3 regions of the Sedimenticola selenatireducens genome follow, and region 2 is predicted to be linked to each of the others. Evidence: predicted binding sites of a transcription regulator. Region 2 holds the regulator's gene; each other region holds the start of a gene.

Region 1 (6,030 bases), 130 kb from region 2:
CCCGTGCCGGGACAGGTTAAGACACGACTGATTCCTTCGGTCGGGGAACAGCGTGCTGCGGAGATTTATCGCACGCTTCTGGAGCGGGTGCTTGGGGAGGCGACCCGGGAGGTGGCGCCAGTTGAGATCTGGTGTGCCCCGGATACCCGGCACGCGGTTTTCCAGGCGGCAGCGAATCCATCCATTACTCTCTATGCACAGACAACGGGTGATTTGGGTCAGCGTATGGCCCATGCCGCGCGCAAGGCACTCACCCGGTGTGAGATGGTGCTGTTGATCGGTGGTGACTGCCCGGTGCTCAAGCGGGAGCACTTGCTCCGTGCCCTGGACTGGCTCAGTGCCGGTGCCGATGCGGTGCTGGGGCCGGCTGAAGATGGCGGTTATGTACTCCTGGGTATGCGGCGGATGGATGGGCAGCTGTTTTACGACATCCCGTGGGGCACGGATCAGGTGTTGAAGATAACGCGCGAGCGCCTTGCTCAATTGGGTTGGGTCTGGCGTGAACTTGAACCCCTCTGGGATCTGGACCGGGATGCCGATCTGCAGCGATACCTGCGCTTAAGTGGAACCGCTCAATAAACTTGCTTGTGAGTTGATCAATTTGTCGGATTACGTTGCGCTAATCCGATCTACAGTTTGGCGCTGTGGCTGTAGGTCGCGTTAGGCGAAGGCGTAACCCGACTTGCTTGTGGGTTGATCAATTTGTCGGATTACGCTGCGCTAATCCGACCTACAGTTTGGCGCTGTGGCTGTAGGTCGCGTTAGGCGAAGGCGTAACCCGACTTGCTTGTGGGTTGATCAATTTGTCGGATTACGTTGCGCTAATCCGACCTACAGTTTGGCGCTGTGGCTGTAGGTCGCGTTAGCCGAAGGCGTAACCCGACTTGCTTGTGGGTTGATCAATTTGTCGGATTACGCTGCGCTAATCCGATCTACAGTTTGGCGCTGTGGCTGTAGGTCGCGTTAGCCGAAGGCGTAACCCGACTTGCTTGTGTGTTTTCGCATCGTTCGCGGTTAAGCGCTTTTTATCTCTATCAGGCCTTTGCCAGTGAGTGGCCCGACTGATCCTGGTTGTGCTGCCCTCTGGCGCCGTAGGTGTTTCTGCTATCGGTACGTCCACAAAGCAGATCCAGTGCCTGTTTGTTGTGGCGCTGGCTGAGTGCCAGTATGCCGCCGTTGATTTCATTCTGCTCGCGCAGCTTGCCGGCAATAGCTTCCAGCTGGCGCCACAGACCAGCGCATGTAGCGGCGCTATTGGTTTGTAGAAGTTTGTTGATGCCTGTAGAGCCACCGGCAACCCCGAGTGATGTGAGCAGACGATCTCTCTGTCTGCCGCACTCCTGCATCTGGTCCACGGTCTGCTGTTTTTCTCTGCTGATGTCCAGAACCTGTTCCGGATCGTGTGATTTAAGCGCGTTCTGTTCACGCTGAAGTATTTCAGCAAGTGAGTGAGCGCAGTTCAGCTCGGTTGAGATGATCTGGCTGAGCCGGTTCTGCTGTTCGGCAGAGAGATTCATTGATTACTCCTGTTTGTCCAGTTGCGAAAATTGCCTTTCCTGGGCCAGTAGATTCTCCGCGGCATCTTCCGGTTCAAATGCAAAGTTGCCGGTAGCCAGGGATCGTTGTACATCAGAAACACGCTGCGCATCGGCGATCGGCAGGCTGGCAATCTGTGCTTCAAGCTCCTGCAGGCGGGTAGCCGATATCGTCAGGCTAACGGTATCGCTGCTGGTGCCGGTCGATTTTTCGCTGGGAGATGCGCCCGCTGTCTGTGTTTTGTCGGTTGCCTTGCTCTTGTTGCCCTCACCAGTGCTGATGGGTTGTCCGGACAGACCTTTGATTTTCATGCTGTTAACCACCTTGTAAAAAGTTCCCATCAGCGTAGCGGCCAAATGGGTGCAAGCTTTAATCAGAAAGTAGTTGGTTTGATGCTAAAAACCAGTGCCGGTTCACAATGGTGGTCGGTGTTTACCGGAATATCCTAGGTCGTTGCCTTGACTACCCCGGAGTCTATAACAGTCGCTTCTATTTGCCTGTTGGAACTGTTGTTCTCCACTTTGATGCGTTCCCCGACAGCGCCGTTTGATAGGGCCTTGCCATTCATGCGAACCTGCAATCCACCTATCTGGGCCACGATCACCACCTGACTGCCCTTTTTTACCGCGTGCTGGATGATCAGCTGCCCTGGTGTCAGAACGGCATCGGCACGCAACCGGCGTTTAAGCTTTTTGCCGATGGCCTGTTGGGGGTGTTCGATATATCCCCGATGCAGTCGGGCGACGTCCCGTTTTTCAATTTTGAAGTCCGCCGATGTAAGAATGGTGCCTCTGGGCAGTTCCCGGTTGGCGACTGCAATCTCTTTCATCAGTGACAGGGTTACCGGCACATAGAGCGTCCAGCCGCCGGTGTCGTTACAGCGCACGCCAACAGTTACACGGGATGCGTTTTTGCGACCATGGGGCATGAAAGTGTCCAGTTCCTGGTCGCATGCCGCCAATCGGAGCCGACTGTCCAGCCGCCCTGCCGCGACGTTGATCTCCTGGTTCTCTTCGTCAAAGTCATTCAGAACATGCTGCTCGGCTGCCGCCAGGATGCTCTCGTGGGGTTGTGTCTGCTCCTCCGTGGCGGATACTGCCGCCAGTGACCAGACGAGAAGCAGGATTGGCCAATAATGCCGCTTCCTGACCGCGGGTGTTAATCTGCTCATCACTTCACCTGTCCAAATATTCAGCTCATTCATTGCTGCACAAATAACATGCAATACCCATGCCTGATATAAGGGCCGCGTGATAAGGCCTGCGCATATCCTTTCCGCGGGTATTGAATGCAATCGGGCCTAAAGCAATAGACAGGTGGGTCGCTAACATCAGACAGAGATATTTGAACGGAGAGGTAGAGATGGCGGGTATCCTTGACGGTGTTGATCAAAGAACCAAGCTTGCGGGCAGGAATCGACTGGAGCTGTTGCTGTTTCGGCTCGCCGGCAGACAGCGGTTTGGTATCAATGTATTTAAGGTGCAGGAGGTGATTCAATGCCCTCCGCTGACCCAGCTGCCCGGCTCCCACCCGGTAGTCCGGGGTATCGCCAACATGCGTGGCAAAACCATTACGGTGATGGATCTCTCTCAGGCTATTGGGGGGCCTCCGCTGGCCAACATCGAAGGGCGTTTCGTCATCATTACCGAGTACAACCGCAGGGTACAGGGGTTTCTGGTGGGTTCGGTTGACCGGATTGTCAACATGAACTGGGGTGATATTCTGCCCCCGCCCAAGGGTGCGGCAAAAGGCAGTTACATGACGGCAGTTACCCGGGTCGATGAAGAGCTGGTGGAAATCATTGATGTGGAGAAAGTACTCAGCGAGATTGTCACGGTGTCGGAGGATGTATCCGAGGGCGTTATTGAAGAGGAGGCGATCGATGAGACCCAGCATGTATTGATTGCCGACGATTCCTCGGTGGCGCGCAATCAGGTAAAGCGTGTGCTGGATAAGCTCGGGGTGATGACCACGGTCTGCAATGACGGCAAACAGGCGCTGGATCAGTTGAAGGCGTGGACCAACGAAGGCCGAAGAGTCTCCGACTTTCTGTCACTGGTGATTTCGGATGTGGAGATGCCGGTAATGGACGGCTATACCCTGACGACGGAAATACGCAAGGATCCGGCGCTCGCCAATCTGCAAGTTATCCTCCATACTTCCCTGAGCGGTGTGTTCAATCAGAGCATGATCGAAAAGGTCGGGGCCAATTCATTCCTGGCCAAATTTGAGCCGGACGAGCTGGCCAGGGTGGTACAGACGCGCCTCAAGCAGCATAAACTGGAGTTGAAGGCGCTCTCCTCCTGAACAAGCGTAAATAACTCAAGCGCAATGGATAACAATCTCACAGTGCCTAGCGAGCCGGAATATGCTGTCACACGGTGATTACGAGGCGTTTCAGAAGTTTCTTGAAGATGCCTGCGGAATTGTATTAGGTGCTGGAAAGGAATACCTGGTATCAAGCCGGCTCGGCGGGCTGATGCGCGACTACGGGATTGCCACGGTGGGTGAGTTGCTGAACCAGCTCAACAGCGGCAGAAATCCACGGCTCAGGACCAGTATCATCGATGCGATGACTACCAACGAGACCTTCTGGTTTCGTGATATGTCCCATTTTCGCCTGCTGCAGGAGATGATCTGTCCGGAGATAAAAGCCCGTTCGGGCCGCTCGATCCGGATTTGGTCCGCCGCCTGTTCCTATGGCCAGGAGCCATACAATCTGAGCATGGTGGTACAGGATTATCAGCGGGCAAATCCCGGTGCACTGCCCGGCGGTGTCGATGTGGTTGCAACGGATATCTCTTCAACGGTACTGGCCGATGCAAAAAAGGGCATCTATTGCGGTATGTCCTCATCCCGCGGCCTGAGTCTGGAACAGCAAGACCGTTATTTCAAAATCAACGGGGATTGCCTGGAAGTGAGGCCGGAAATCCGCCAGCGTGTCAGCTTCCGCGAGCTTAATCTCACCAAGGGCTATGAAATGATGGGGCGTTTTGATGTGATTTTCTGTCGCAATGTCCTTATCTACTTCTCCAGTGAACAGAAGCGCGACATTATCAATCGTATGGCCCGGTCACTGAATCCGGGCGGTTATCTGTTTCTTGGTTCCACCGAGTCGCTTTCGGCCCATACCGACCGTTTTGAAATGGTCAGCAAGCTGGGTGGTATCGCCTACCGCCTGAAATAGCCAAACCGGCTACGGTTTGCCGCCGGGCAGCAGCCGCTTGCCGGTCACCGCTGCCGTATTTACCGCACCCCCGAACGCCTCAAGCGTCTGCACCACAGAGAACACCCGACCAATCGTAGGTCGCGTTAGCCGAAGGCGTAACTCGACAGACCGAGCGCTTTTGTCGGATTACGCTGCGCTCATCCGACCGACGATACTCAGCCGCCCACCGCACGCGGTTCGAGAATTCCCCAGGCCGGTCAGGACTTGCCGTCGCCGCGGCCCCCGGTTGCCGGTTGCCGCTTTCCTGCTTGCCGTATCTCTGAAAAAATCCCATAAAAACAATGAAGTGCAGAGTTGGCATGTTGTCTGCTAATAGGTTTTCAGGAAAAACCAGGAAGCAGACCTATGAGTTTTGACAAAATACTTGGAATCCATGCCCAGTCACTCCAACTGCATGCAAAGCGTGCCGAGGTGCTGGCCGGTAATATCGCCAATGCGGATACCCCGGGCTACAAGGCGCGGGATTTTGATTTCAGTGAAGTGCTTCAGCAACAGACCGCTCAGCAGTCCAAGCTAAGGACCACCCACCAGAGCCATATACCACTGGATAACGGCATCATCTCACCCAGTGAGATGGCGTATCGCATACCCAGTCAGCCGAGTCTGGATGGCAACACCGTGGATAGCCAGCTTGAACATACCGCCTACGCGGAAAATGCCATTCAGTATCAGACCAGTCTGCGCTTCCTCAGTGGCACCATCCAAACCCTCAGAAAAGCAATTACGGGGCAATAATCATGTCAATGTTCAAGATATTCGACACCGCCGCCTCCGGCATGAGTGCGCAGTCCCTGCGATTGAATACAGTGGCCAGCAACATGGCCAATGTGGACAGTGTCAGCAGCAGCGTTGAAGAGACCTACAAGGCCCGACAGCCGGTCTTCAGCGCGTTGCTGAATCAACTCAATCCGGATGAGCCGGCCGTGGGCGTTCAGGTGAAAGGAGTTGTCGAGAGCAATGCCCCCCTGAATATGGAATATGCCCCGAATCATCCCAAGGCCAATGAAGAGGGTTATATCTTCCGGCCCAACGTCAACGTCATGGAGGAGATGGCCAATATGATCTCCGCCTCGCGCTCGTATCAAAGCAACGTCGAAGTGGTCAATACAGCCAAACAGCTGATGGTTGCCACATTGCGATTAGGTGAATAAATCGTCAGCAGCGATTTTTTTGCGTAACCCCGTAGCGGTAAGGCGCAAGGACGCGCCGAACAATAAAGGAGCAGTTAAATGAGCAGTGTCAACGCAGCCAGTACCGACCAGCTA
Region 2 (6,030 bases):
TAGTCCCAAGCCGGCGGGTAACACCGCGCGTACCGATCGCCAGCACCCGACGCGCCAGTAGTGTTGAGGCCTCCCGGTTGGTGGCGCTGTCAAACTGTTTCGGCAGAAAATCCACCGCTCCCGCTTCCAGGGCATCCAGCGTGGCCTTGGCACCTTCATGGGTCAGTGATGAAAACATCAGGATCGGTATCGGATTTTCCGCCACAATGCGCTTTACCGCACTGATACCATCGAGCACCGGCATCTCCACATCCATGGTGATGACATCGGGTTTCAGTCTACGGGCCTCGATAATGGCGCTCCGGCCGTCACCGGCGAAGCCGACCACCTCGATCATCGGATCATTGCCCAGCATGGCGGCGATCCTTCTGCGAAAGAAGGCAGAATCGTCAACCACCAGCACACGGACCTTGGAGGCAATCATTACCGTGTTACTCGCAGATTACCGGTTGCGGACAGAGAACAGCTCTGGTAATTCCGGTCAGCGACGGGCATATTTTCTCATCAGCCCAGGAATATCCAGAATAAGGGCAATATTTCCATCGCCCGTGATGGTGGCGCCTGCCATGCCATCCAATCCCTGCAGCAGTGCTCCCAACGGTTTGATCACTACCTCCTCCTGACCGATCAGGTGATCCACCACCAGGCCGACCTGGGTATTCCCCACGGTGACCACCACCACGTGTCCACTCGCTTCCCGGTTTCCCCGGGCACTACCGGGAACCAGCCATTTATGCAGATAGAAGAGCGGCAGTGCACGCTCCCGCACCATGATGGTCAGCTGGCCATCCACCACGTTGGTGCGCTTCAGGTCGAGATTGAATATCTCCACCACACTGGCCAGCGGCAACGCGAACGGCTGCTTGCCCAGCACTACCATGAGAGTCGGCAGAATGGCCAGCGTCAGCGGCAGCTTGATGGTAATCAGACTACCTTTGCCATATTCGGAGTCGATCTCCACCTGACCGTTCATCTGGGCAATACGGGTCTTGACCACATCCATACCGACACCCCGTCCCGACACATCGGAAATCTCGGTCTTGGTCGAAAAGCCAGCCGCAAAAATCAGGTTATAGCAACCCTTGTCGTCCAGACGGGCCGCCGCCTCTTCATCCATCATGCCTTTTTCAACCGCCTTACGACGCAGCACATTGGGGTCCATGCCTTTGCCGTCGTCGGCGATGGTCAACAGGATATGGTCGCCGGCCTGGGCAGCGGAGAGTACCACCTTACCCTTGCGCGGTTTTCCGGCGGCCTCTCTCTCGTCCGGGCTCTCGATACCGTGATCGACAGCATTGCGCACCAGATGCACCATGGGATCAGACAGCGCCTCGACCAGGTTCTTGTCCAGATCGGTCTCCTCGCCATGCAGTTCAAGATCGATCTCTTTCTTGAGGCTGCGCGCCAGATCCCTGACCACACGGGGAAAACGGCCGAACACCTTTTTCACCGGCTGCATCCGGGTCTTCATTACCGAGTTCTGCAGATCGGATGTCACTACGTCCAGGTTGGCTACCGCTGTGGCAACCTCTTCATCCCCCAGTTTGGCCTTGAGGGTTTCGAGTCGGTTTCGCACCAGCACCAGCTCACCGACCATGTTCATGATCTCATCCAGCCTGGCGGTATCGACACGGATGGTGGTCTCTGCTGCGGCAGGAGGGGACTTGCGCGCCTGTGCTTGCGCACTTTCCGTTTTTTCGGGTGCTTTGGCCGGGGCCGGCCGGCTGATAGTCGGCTTCGGTTTTTCAGACGAGGCCGCTGGCTTTGCCGCAGACTCCGGTTTTCCGACTACCGCACCGGAAGGCTTATTCGCGGCTTCCGCCGAACCATTGATCGCGCCAAATTTGCCTTTGCCATGCAATTCATCGAGAAGCGCATCAAACTCCTCTTCGGTGATATCATCGGATTCGGTAGCCGCCGCTTGGGGGGCAACCACAGCGGATGTCTGTTCACCTGTTGCAGGCAGACCGCCAAACTGACCTTTGCCATGCAACTGGTCCAGCAGATCCTCAAACTCATCTTCCGTAATATCATCACTGCCCGCCGCCAGCGGTTGCGAAGCCGGCGCCGGTTTTGCTGCAGGGGCCTGTGCTGGCGTCCCGCCGTGCTTACCGGTTCCGTGGAGTTGATCGAGCAGCTTTTCAAACTCTTCTTCCGTGATGTCATCACCGCCGAGAGCTGGGTCGGAAAACGACCCTGATGCGGATGCTGTCGCTGTCTCCTCAAGTTCCGCAGTGGCAAATTCCAGCTCTGGTTCCGGTTCTGCTACGACAACCGGTTCCACCGCCTGGACTGTAGACTCTGCAACCGCCTCGCTTTCAGGGATGGCAAGCTGATGCAGCGTCTCGATCAGTCCGGGATCGGCCTCATCCGGCTCTTCACCAGACTGCACCCGGGCAAACATCTCGTTCACCACGTCCAGTACCTGCAGAACGGCATCCATGAGTGCCGCATCCACACGCCGCTGCCCCTGGCGCAATATGTTAAATACATCTTCCGCCCGGTGGCAGACGGTTACCAGCGGGTCAATACTCAGAAACCCCGCACCGCCCTTGATTGTATGGAAGCCACGAAATACCGCGTTTAACAGATCATAATCGTCAGGACGCTGCTCCAGATCCACCAACTGTTCATTCAGCTGCTCAAGTATCTCCCCGGCCTCAACCAGAAAGTCCTGCAGGATCTCGTCATCCATATCAATGGCCATGCTTCGACACCTCTAAAAGCCCAAACTGGATAGCAGGTCGTCCACATCATCCTGTCCACTGACCGTGTCACCCTGGTCAATGCCGGGGATGACCGGCCCCTCCAGTTTTTTTGCATCTTTTTGTTTTTCCGGCAACTTTGAGCCGGATATCCGAACCAGCTGCACCAGCTTGTCTTCCACATCATGCACCAGGGTAATCACCTGCCGGATAATCTGTCCGGTCAGATCCTGAAAATCCTGCGCCATCAGCACTTCGGTCAGATGACCATGCAGCTGTTTCGACCGTTCGGTGGTCAATGCCAGAAAGCCGCCCAGTTCCCTGCTCAATTCCCTGAAGTCATCGACAGAAAGTTCACGATTACAAAACCGCTCCCATTGTTCCGATATGGCGCGTGCCTTCACACCCAGATCATCCGCCAGGGGCAGCCCTGCCTCGACCGCACCTAGCGTGGTATTAGCCGATTTCTCGGTCATGGTAATCACATAAGTGAGTCGCTCACTGGCGTCCGGGATTTCCACCTGGGCCATTTCATTGATGCGCGGGTCAAGCAGGAACTCATTGATCGCTTCATGCAACTCACGGGTCAAGCGCCCAACTTCCAGAAACAGTTTGCTCTCGACACCTTCGGTAAGAAGGGAACTGACATGTGTCGCTTCAGCTTCATTCCCTGCCTCCAGATGCTCTACCAGCTGCTTCGCCAGCATCAGACGTTCATCGTTGTCCATTTATTTCTCCAGACCGATTCGTCATGCTGCCGGTTAGCTGCCTACACGTTCAAAAATCTTGCTGATCTTCTCTTCCAGCGTCACCGCGGTAAATGGCTTGACTACATAGCCATTGACGCCCGCCTGGGCCGCCTCGATGATCTGCTCACGCTTCGATTCGGCAGTGACCATCAACACCGGAAGTTTGACCAGGTTGGGGTCTGCCCGCACCGCTTTCAGCAGATCAATCCCGGTCATGCCCGGCATATTCCAGTCCGTTACCAGGAAATCAAAGTTACCTGACTGCAACATGGGCAAGGCGGTATTACCATCGTCCGCTTCCTGGGTATTGGTGAATCCCAGATCCCGAAGCAGATTCTTAATAATCCGTCGCATTGTGGAAAAATCGTCCACAATGAGAATCTTCATGTTTTTATTCAAGGCAACCTCCAAACTCGATGCCGTTATTCGTTTTCATAGACCGATCAGAGCTCATCTGCATCGGATAACCAATCTGCAAGGCGGGCGCGTAACCGCAGGGTGGCCTGGCTGTGTATCTGGCATACCCTTGATTCGCTAACTCCAAGAACCTGCCCAATCTCTCGCAGGTTCATCTCCTCATCATAATAAAGTGCGATTACCAATCTCTCCCGCTCCGGCAGGCCGGCAATCGCCTCTGCCAGGGCCTTTTTAAAGGCATCCTTCTGCATGCCGTCAAACAGCCCCCCCGCCTGACTGTCACCGCCGTCAATGGGCAATTCACCCACTGCCTGCAGCTCTTCAATACTGAAGATCCGACAGCCCGCCGCATCCTGCAGGATACGATGGTACTGAACCAGGTTCATATCCAGCACTTCCGCCACTTCCACGTCCCGGGCATCACGTCCCTGCTCATTTTCAATAGAGCGCATGGCATCGGCTACCATCCTCGCCTTTCGATGCACGGAACGGGGCGTCCAGTCGCTGCGCCGGATCTCATCCAGCATTGCGCCACGAATACGAATCCCTGCGTAGGTTTCGAAACTGGCTCCCTGGCTGGGGTCATAATTTCTACTCGCCTCAAGCAGCCCGATCATCCCGGCCTGTATCAAATCATCCGCCTGTACGTTGGGCGGCAGGCGATTCATCAGGTGGTAGGCGATACGCTTGACCAGCGGGGCATGCCGGTTAACCAGGGTATCGGCATCCATCTCCTGAATCGCGGTATAACTCGCTAGTCCACTCACCGGCCCATCTCCCCGCCCTGGCTTGTATATTGAATCAGCCGTTCCACGAAGAACTGGAGGTGCCCGCTGGCACCATCCGGTACAGGCCAGTTATCGGCCTTTTGCGCCAGATTCTTGAATATTTTTGCAATATGGCTGCGAGGGTTGGCTTGAACCACAGGTTTTTGCGATTTCACTGCCTTTCTGAGGTTTTCGTCGTATGGAATACTGCCCATGTAGGTAAGCATAACATCCAGGTACTGGTCGGTGACACGGCACATCTTGTTATACAGGTTGCGCCCCTCTTCGGCTGTACGCGTCATATTGGCCAGGATACGAAAGCGATCCAGACCATACTCGCGATTCAACAGTTTGATCATGGCGTAGGCATCGGTAATCGATGCCGGCTCATCACAGACCACCACGATCAGTTCCTGGGCCGCGCGACTGAAACTGACCACCGTATCCGATATACCCGCCGCCGTATCGATAATCAGCACATCCAGATCATTGCCGACATCACTGAAGGCGCGGATCAATCCGGCATGCTCAGCCGCACTCAATTCGGCCATCTGTTGCACACCCGAGGCACCCGGCACCACACGGATGCCCGCAGGCCCCTGCAGCACTACCTCCTCAAGGGAGCGCTCACCACTCAACACATGGGACAGGTCATACTGTGGATGCAGTCCAAGCACCACATCAATGTTGGCCAGTCCGAGGTCGGCATCCAGCAGCATCACTCGACGCCCCATCTCAGCCATGGAGACCGCCAGATTGACCGAGATATTGGTCTTTCCGACGCCTCCTTTACCTCCGGTAACGGCAATTACTCGTACGGGTGTAGGTTGAACCATACGTCTTAATCCTGCTGCTTGATCTGTTATTGCATCAGCCATGAGCATTTGCTCTCGCACCTCCAAGCGCCAGTGCCAGGTATTCATCTGAATACTCTCCCCCCCCGGTGCTGCAGGCTACCGCCTTGCTGACCAGGGTGTGTGAACGGGCCAGATGCAGATCCTCCGGCACCTTCTGGCCGTCTGCGACAAACGCCAGGGGTAACTCCTTGTGTATCAATGCCGACAGAGCACCACCAAGCGAACCGGCCTCATCAACCTTGGTGAGTATGCAGGCCTCAGGCCTGGCCGCGCCAAAAGCACTGATCGTCTGTTCCAGCGAGGAGTTGTCGGTTGCGGCGGACAGGGTCAGAAAACTGCGCACGCCCTGCCCGGCCACGTCCAGCATGGAGAGTTGTTCACTGAGTCGAACATCGCGCTGGCTCATACCCGCCGTATCAATCAGGATCAATCGCTTGCCTGTCAGACCGTTCAGAGCAACCGCCAACTCTTCGCGGGTACCCGCCGAGCGCACCGGCACATCCAGGATTCGGGCATAGGTGTTCAACTGCTCCTG
Region 3 (6,030 bases), 480 kb from region 2:
CTGTTCGTGTTCCGACTGAAGATCCAGCCCCCATTCGACCGGAAACACGAATGACTCTCCACAGCTGCGCAAGATATTGATCGCATCGGTGTATTCCATATATTCAAAATCACTTCGAATTACCGTCTCCAGCCGTTCAATCGCCTCCTTGTCGATCCGCTCGGCAAAGAAAGCCATATCGTCCTGCCGCTCGTCCAGCACCGCCGTGAAGATATATTTGAGGAAATCCTCGGCCAATCCGGCATTGTCGTTCAGATCGGCAAAGGCAACCTCCGGCTCGACCATCCAAAACTCGGCCAGGTGCCGGCTGGTATTGGAATTTTCCGCACGGAAGGTGGGGCCGAAAGTGTAAACCTTGCTCAGCGCAAGTGCGTAGGCCTCCGCATTCAACTGACCAGAGACGGTCAGGAACGCCTCACGGCCGAAGAAATCACCTTCAAAGTCAATTGCACCACCCGCGGATCGCGGCAGGTTGTTCAAGTCCAGAGTACTGACCCGGAACAACTCACCGGCCCCTTCACAATCACTGGCGGTGATGATCGGGGTGTTGACCCAATGATATCCCCGTTCATGGAAATACCGATGGATCGCGCTTGAAAGGGTCGTGCGTACGCGTGAGATGGCGCCAAAAGCGTTGGTGCGGGGGCGAAGATGGGCCACCTGACGCAGGTATTCGAAGGTGTGGCGCTTCTTGGCAATGGGATAGGTATCTGGATCATCCACCCAACCGATAACTGACAGCGCGCTCGCCTGGATTTCACAGGATTGACCCTTGCCGGCCGACTCGCTCAGCAGCCCGCTGATTTCCACGGCGCAGCCAGTGGTGATTTTCAACACATCACTACTGTAATTTGGCAGGGAGCTGGGCACCACCGCCTGGATGGTATCGAAGCAGGAGCCGTCATAGACATTGATAAAAGAGATGCCGGCCTTGGAGTCCCGCCGGGAACGCACCCAGCCACGAACAGTTACTTCATTTCCGATGGCGGTGCCACCGGAGAGCAGGAATTTGATATCACGATTGTGCATGCTAATCATCCGAATGTTCTGGGCGTATTATCCCGAGAGACCTCAGCGGGGGCTGCCTGGCAAACGAACAAGCGCCTGGTGTACCACCGGTTCATCCAACCGGAGAGGATTCCGGAATTATACATGGTAGTTTGACGGGAGACATCGGTGGAAAAAAGGTCGGCAATTCAAACAGCAGACGATACGGTTCCGCTGGTATCAGGCATCCAGCTAGCGACCCGCTTCGGCAGGCTGTTCATTTGGCAGACGTTGATCATGCATCGCCTGCAACAGCTCCCGGGATTCATTCCGCAACTGTGAGGCCAACGCACTACTTCGAGGTCTTGTCAGAAGAAAGGAGTCCAGTGCACGCGCCGCCCTGGCGGCGTTTTGCCACTCGCCCGTCTGCGCATAATCGAGTGCAACCTTGGTGTAATATCGGCTGGCGGCGGTGAGCTGAAAGTCGATTAATTTTAACTGTAAGGCGGCTCGCTCGGAAACTGCCAACTTACGTCCGAAGGTCTGGCTATCCAGCAGCCCATAAATTTCGTTCAGACCGATGACATAGCGATTAAGCGAATCAACCGATGTGATGGCGGCAGAATTAACCGATGTGGATCCGTCCGGTTCTGTCCGGGCCCGTTCTTCCGCCTGCACAACCTGCTGACTGATGTGTGGTTTCCTGGGGAACACCTGGCGAATGGTAATATATCTGGCGAGGAGTTCATTGCGCAGTAATTTTCCAACACCGGAAGGCAGACCACCTCCCCGGCTCTTCTCCAGCGCCTCCTCGATCTGCTGAACACCGACCATCAAACGTTGCACCGCAAGACGCTTGGCGGCCATATACTGTTCATATTTTTGTGCCAGACTGCCAACCAGCAGCAACAGAAGCAGCAGCCCGCCAATTACCGCGAACAGGCGCAGATGATCAGGAATCAAATCCAACATCGTTGATACGCCAACAAAAATTACCGGCCACGTCCGGATGAAATTGCCAGGCGGTCAACCCGCCCTTCATCATCAGGGATGACCGCTCAGAATCTCCTGTAGTTTGGCCGCCAGCTCGACCGGCTGGAATTTCGGCACATAGGCATCGGCACCCACACCTTTTCCCAACTCCTGATTGGCATCCGCGGATAGTGACGAGTGCATGATGACCGGAATACCGGCCAGTCGTGGATCCTGCTTGATATTCTTGGTCAATACATAACCATCCATTTCAGGCATCTCCACATCGGTTAGAATCACCTGGACATAGTCACTCACGTTATGACCGGTCGCCTCTGCCCGGTCCGCCAGATCCTTGATCTTCTCCCACGCTTCGGAGCCGTTTGACGCACTCAGGTGTTTAACGCCGATATGGTTCAGGGTTCTGACAATCTGATCCCGGGCCACGGCGGAATCATCGGCAAAAAGTACCGTTACATCATCACGATCAAGCTTCTCGATACCTTCAAACAGCTCTTCACCTTCACCGAACCCTGAGGTCTTGGCCAGTACCATCTCGACATCCATGATCATCACGATGCGTTTGTCGGTCAACTCGGTCACAGCCGTCACCAGTCCACCGTGCTGCTGGGCCATCATGTTGGGTGGAACCTTCACATCCTCCCAGGCAAGCCGCACTATATTGTCCACCGAGTGCACCAGAAAGCCCTGCACATTCTTGTTATATTCCGTGACAATGAGAATACTGGGTTTTTGCTCGGAGTTGACTCCGCAGAATTTGGGCAGGTTAATGATCGGTATCATGCTGCCGCGCAGGCTGACCATTCCCTCCACCGAGGCGGGCATGTCCGGTGCACGTGTAATCTCCGGGATATGCATCACCTCCCGCACCTTGAAGACATTGACGCCGAAAGTCTCTTCTCTTCCAGTCACGGAGTCGCGACCCAAACTGAACAGCAGCACCTCCAGCCTGTTGGTGCCTGCCAATTGTGTGCGACTGTCTACAGAATCGATGAAATTTGCCATTACCTACCGCCAATCAATGGGTTGAAGTGCTTTGTTATGTTGTGCCTGAAGGGCCCGGTTCTAACTCCAGTTGAGTAAGATAGCGGCCGCTCAGAAGATTGCTTTAGTCAAATACATACCACGACAAATATTTCTTCTAATCAATTGTTTTGAATAACAATTAATCCTATATTCGAGGAATAAAAACTATCTGGATCACCTTTAAATTCGTATACATAAAGACAATCCATCTTATTTCATCGACACCTTGCATTGCGGGATAGAGGGTTGGCCAGGTTCAGTCATGAACATATCGACATTGGAGTTGGTGGACTATCTGGCCAACAATTGAGAACCAGTGCGTTAAATATTAACCGGGAATTGCCGTTATCTGGCTATCCTATGTATACAGGATCATTGCTCTTTACCGTCAGCACGGCTGCCCCGGGCACAGTAGGCCAGGCGCCTCTCGGGCTTAACACTGATCTGGTGCGGAAAAGCCCGACAAACTCCTAGACGGGAAAAAGCGACACTCCGGCCGGGTAGATCGGACATTCTTGAAACTATATGTGCCATACAACAGTTAACTGAGGATTCCAGATTTATGGAGCTATCGGTACAGCAAGCAGCACTGCTGGAGAAGTATGACCGCCAGGACATATTGGGGCTGATCCGCCTGGTCGATCAGATCAGGAATGCCCCAGACTATATGGCCACCTATCGGCGTCTGCTCGCCGCGGGAAAGCTGTCATCCTCATCGATAAAACAGGAGCAGCTGGCCGCCGCGCTGATCAGCGAGCTGGAAGATATCCTGAATGCCAGCGCCGAACGATCCATCCAGGCCAACTATTTCGAGGTCGGCGAACAGATCAGGAAAAAATTTGGCCCGGATGCCGCCGACGTCTACCTGGCATCCAAAATGCCGGACGACTTCCTCACGGCTATACGGCAGAACCCGGACCATGGCGACAACAAGAAACTGTCTGACGACCTGGTGGATGAATACAAGAGTGCCCTCATCCGTATAGAAAAGGGTCGCAGAACCATTTCTGACCTGCTGCAACCTTACAGCAATTTTCCACTGAAAAATGCCGCGCTTCTCAACGCCCAATTCAACCAGCTCTATAATCTTCTGAAGACCGATTACAAATACCTCTCGGTCAAGCCCTACCTGATGAAGATCGTCCAGTTAATGCTGGAGAAACAGCCCAGCCAGGTAAATGGCCCGGAGACTGAAGGGGAGCCGTCCGAATTCAATCTGTTCTGGGACTACCGGTCGAGTGGTATCGAGCCCACCATAGCGACTCAGGTGTCGTTACATCTGGCATTCATCAATCTGCTGAAATATATAAAAAAACATCAGCTATTACCGGACGAAATCCATCACAAGATTGCCAGCCAGATCTCACATGTTCTTCAATACAAAAGTTCTGACACATTGTCGCCAAAAGCGAGAAAAATATTCAGTGATCTGCTGGAACAGATTAACAATGATGAACCGGCGATTCTTCGCAAACTGGCGGCCACCTTCGTCGATGAGTACCTCTGTGCAGAGGAGCAGATGCGTATCCGCCACCGCATGATCGAAGGCGAACTGGCCTTCACCAATGAATTCCTGAAACAGATTGCACCCAGTGCCGACCAGCTGTCGGGAGAACATGAGGCAAAAGTCAAGATTGCCCTGGAGAAACTGATTTGCCTGAAAGAGGTGTTTGAACTCTCCACCAGACAAATGCAGAATGCGGCCAGCAAGCCCTTTGCTGAACTGGAACGGTCCGCTCTCAGTATCTCCACCGCCTTGAGCCCGACCCAACTGGCCAGTTGGATCAAGATATATTCCATTCTCTTTTCCAACGCCAACCTGTTGTCACACGGCAAGGCCATTGTTGCCAAAGAGCGTGCAATAGAACTGGAAAAGATGCGCAGCCTGATTTCCGATCTCACCACCTATCACCTGATACAGAATATTGCCCAGCTGAAAGTGGTGGTGGATCGATCCATCCTGGTGCCTGATGACGAGAAGATCGCTCAATTCAAACAGTTCAGCGATATTCTTAGAATTAAACTGCAAGGACTGATGGATCAGGAAAGGCAGAAGGAGAAATCACTCCGGGAGATGATCGATGAACTGGTTTTTCTGAACAACGAATCAGCCCAGTTCGTGATCGCCGAGACCTTCGCCGGATTTCAGGATATTGTCGATGCCTTCAATTCCGGTGTCAGCGACTATTTCGTACGCGACAAGGAGGCGCTGCTGAAGGAGTCCCGTGCCCTGTACAATGAAATATGCAATCAATGCCTCAAGGGCGTGATCAAGCGGCCCGTACTATTGCGACAACATAAAAGCGAAACCGTACCAGAGGCGCGAAAACGCTCTTGGCTCGGCCGTCTGTTTTCATAATGTCTACTACGCTCTCCATCAAATCACTTTCCACACTGTTAACCGGGACGTGCGATCATGTTGGTCTACGCGGGTGAAGCCCTCGCACGATACGGTTTCGGTGAAGGTCACCCACTGGGCCCCGACCGTTTCAACGCCTTCTGGCAAGCCTTCCAGCGATCGGCACTGCTGAAGCTCAGCACCGTCAAGGCTCCGGTTCAGGGCACTGCCGAAGATGCACGGCTATTCCACAGCGCCGAATATGTACACCGGGTTCAGCAACTGTCCGATCTGGGCGTGGGGATGCTGGACATGGACACACCGGTGTTCCCCGGTATATTCGAAACCGCGCTGGTAGTGGTCGGCAGCGTGCTGGATGCTGTGAATGAGATCATGTCGGAGCATGCCTCCCAGGCATTCGTGCCCATCGCCGGCCTGCATCATGCCAGTCGAACATCCTCTGCCGGATTCTGTGTATTCAACGACTGTGGTATTGCCATTGAAGCTCTGCGCAGACGACACCGGATTCACCGGATACTCTATATCGATATCGACGCGCACCATGCCGACGGAGTCTTCTACGCCTTTGAGCAGGACCCTGATCTGCTGTTTATTGATGTGCATGAAGACGGCCGCTACCTCTATCCAGGTACCGGTAGTGCAACCGAATGTGGCAGCGGTCCGGC

The links. Region 2 encodes FliA, which starts transcription of late flagellar genes. Its sites were predicted from a motif close to GCTAAAGTTNNNNNNNNNNCNGCCGATA; they were not measured.
Region 1: the regulator FliA is predicted to act here: its motif matches at 2,836-2,863, upstream of ACHZBF_RS04190 (chemotaxis protein CheV).
Region 3: the regulator FliA is predicted to act here: its motif matches at 3,066-3,093, upstream of ACHZBF_RS07105 (chemotaxis protein).

What each region holds. Positions count from the first base shown of each region.
Region 1 covers NZ_CAXXYC010000003.1:116,506-122,535, forward strand. Annotated here, with positions in the region: gene ACHZBF_RS04170 (TIGR04282 family arsenosugar biosynthesis glycosyltransferase) at 1-579, shown strand, start outside; gene ACHZBF_RS04175 (flagella synthesis protein FlgN) at 1,035-1,517, opposite strand; gene flgM (flagellar biosynthesis anti-sigma factor FlgM) at 1,521-1,847, opposite strand; gene flgA (flagellar basal body P-ring formation chaperone FlgA) at 1,982-2,707, opposite strand; gene ACHZBF_RS04190 (chemotaxis protein CheV) at 2,899-3,843, shown strand; gene ACHZBF_RS04195 (CheR family methyltransferase) at 3,905-4,723, shown strand; gene flgB (flagellar basal body rod protein FlgB) at 5,111-5,500, shown strand; gene flgC (flagellar basal body rod protein FlgC) at 5,503-5,916, shown strand; gene ACHZBF_RS04210 (flagellar hook assembly protein FlgD) at 5,995-6,030, shown strand, end outside.
Region 2 covers NZ_CAXXYC010000003.1:246,463-252,492, reverse strand. Annotated here, with positions in the region: gene ACHZBF_RS04850 (protein-glutamate methylesterase/protein-glutamine glutaminase) at 1-424, opposite strand, end outside; gene ACHZBF_RS04845 (chemotaxis protein CheA) at 482-2,707, opposite strand; gene ACHZBF_RS04840 (protein phosphatase CheZ) at 2,720-3,433, opposite strand; gene cheY (chemotaxis response regulator CheY) at 3,467-3,841, opposite strand; gene ACHZBF_RS04830 (RNA polymerase sigma factor FliA) at 3,898-4,638, opposite strand; gene ACHZBF_RS04825 (MinD/ParA family protein) at 4,635-5,474, opposite strand; gene flhF (flagellar biosynthesis protein FlhF) at 5,509-6,030, opposite strand, start outside.
Region 3 covers NZ_CAXXYC010000003.1:722,599-728,628, reverse strand. Annotated here, with positions in the region: gene asnS (asparagine--tRNA ligase) at 1-1,029, opposite strand, end outside; gene ACHZBF_RS07110 (hypothetical protein) at 1,240-1,959, opposite strand; gene ACHZBF_RS07105 (chemotaxis protein) at 2,032-2,985, opposite strand; gene ACHZBF_RS07100 (hypothetical protein) at 3,569-5,365, shown strand; gene ACHZBF_RS07095 (arginase family protein) at 5,423-6,030, shown strand, end outside.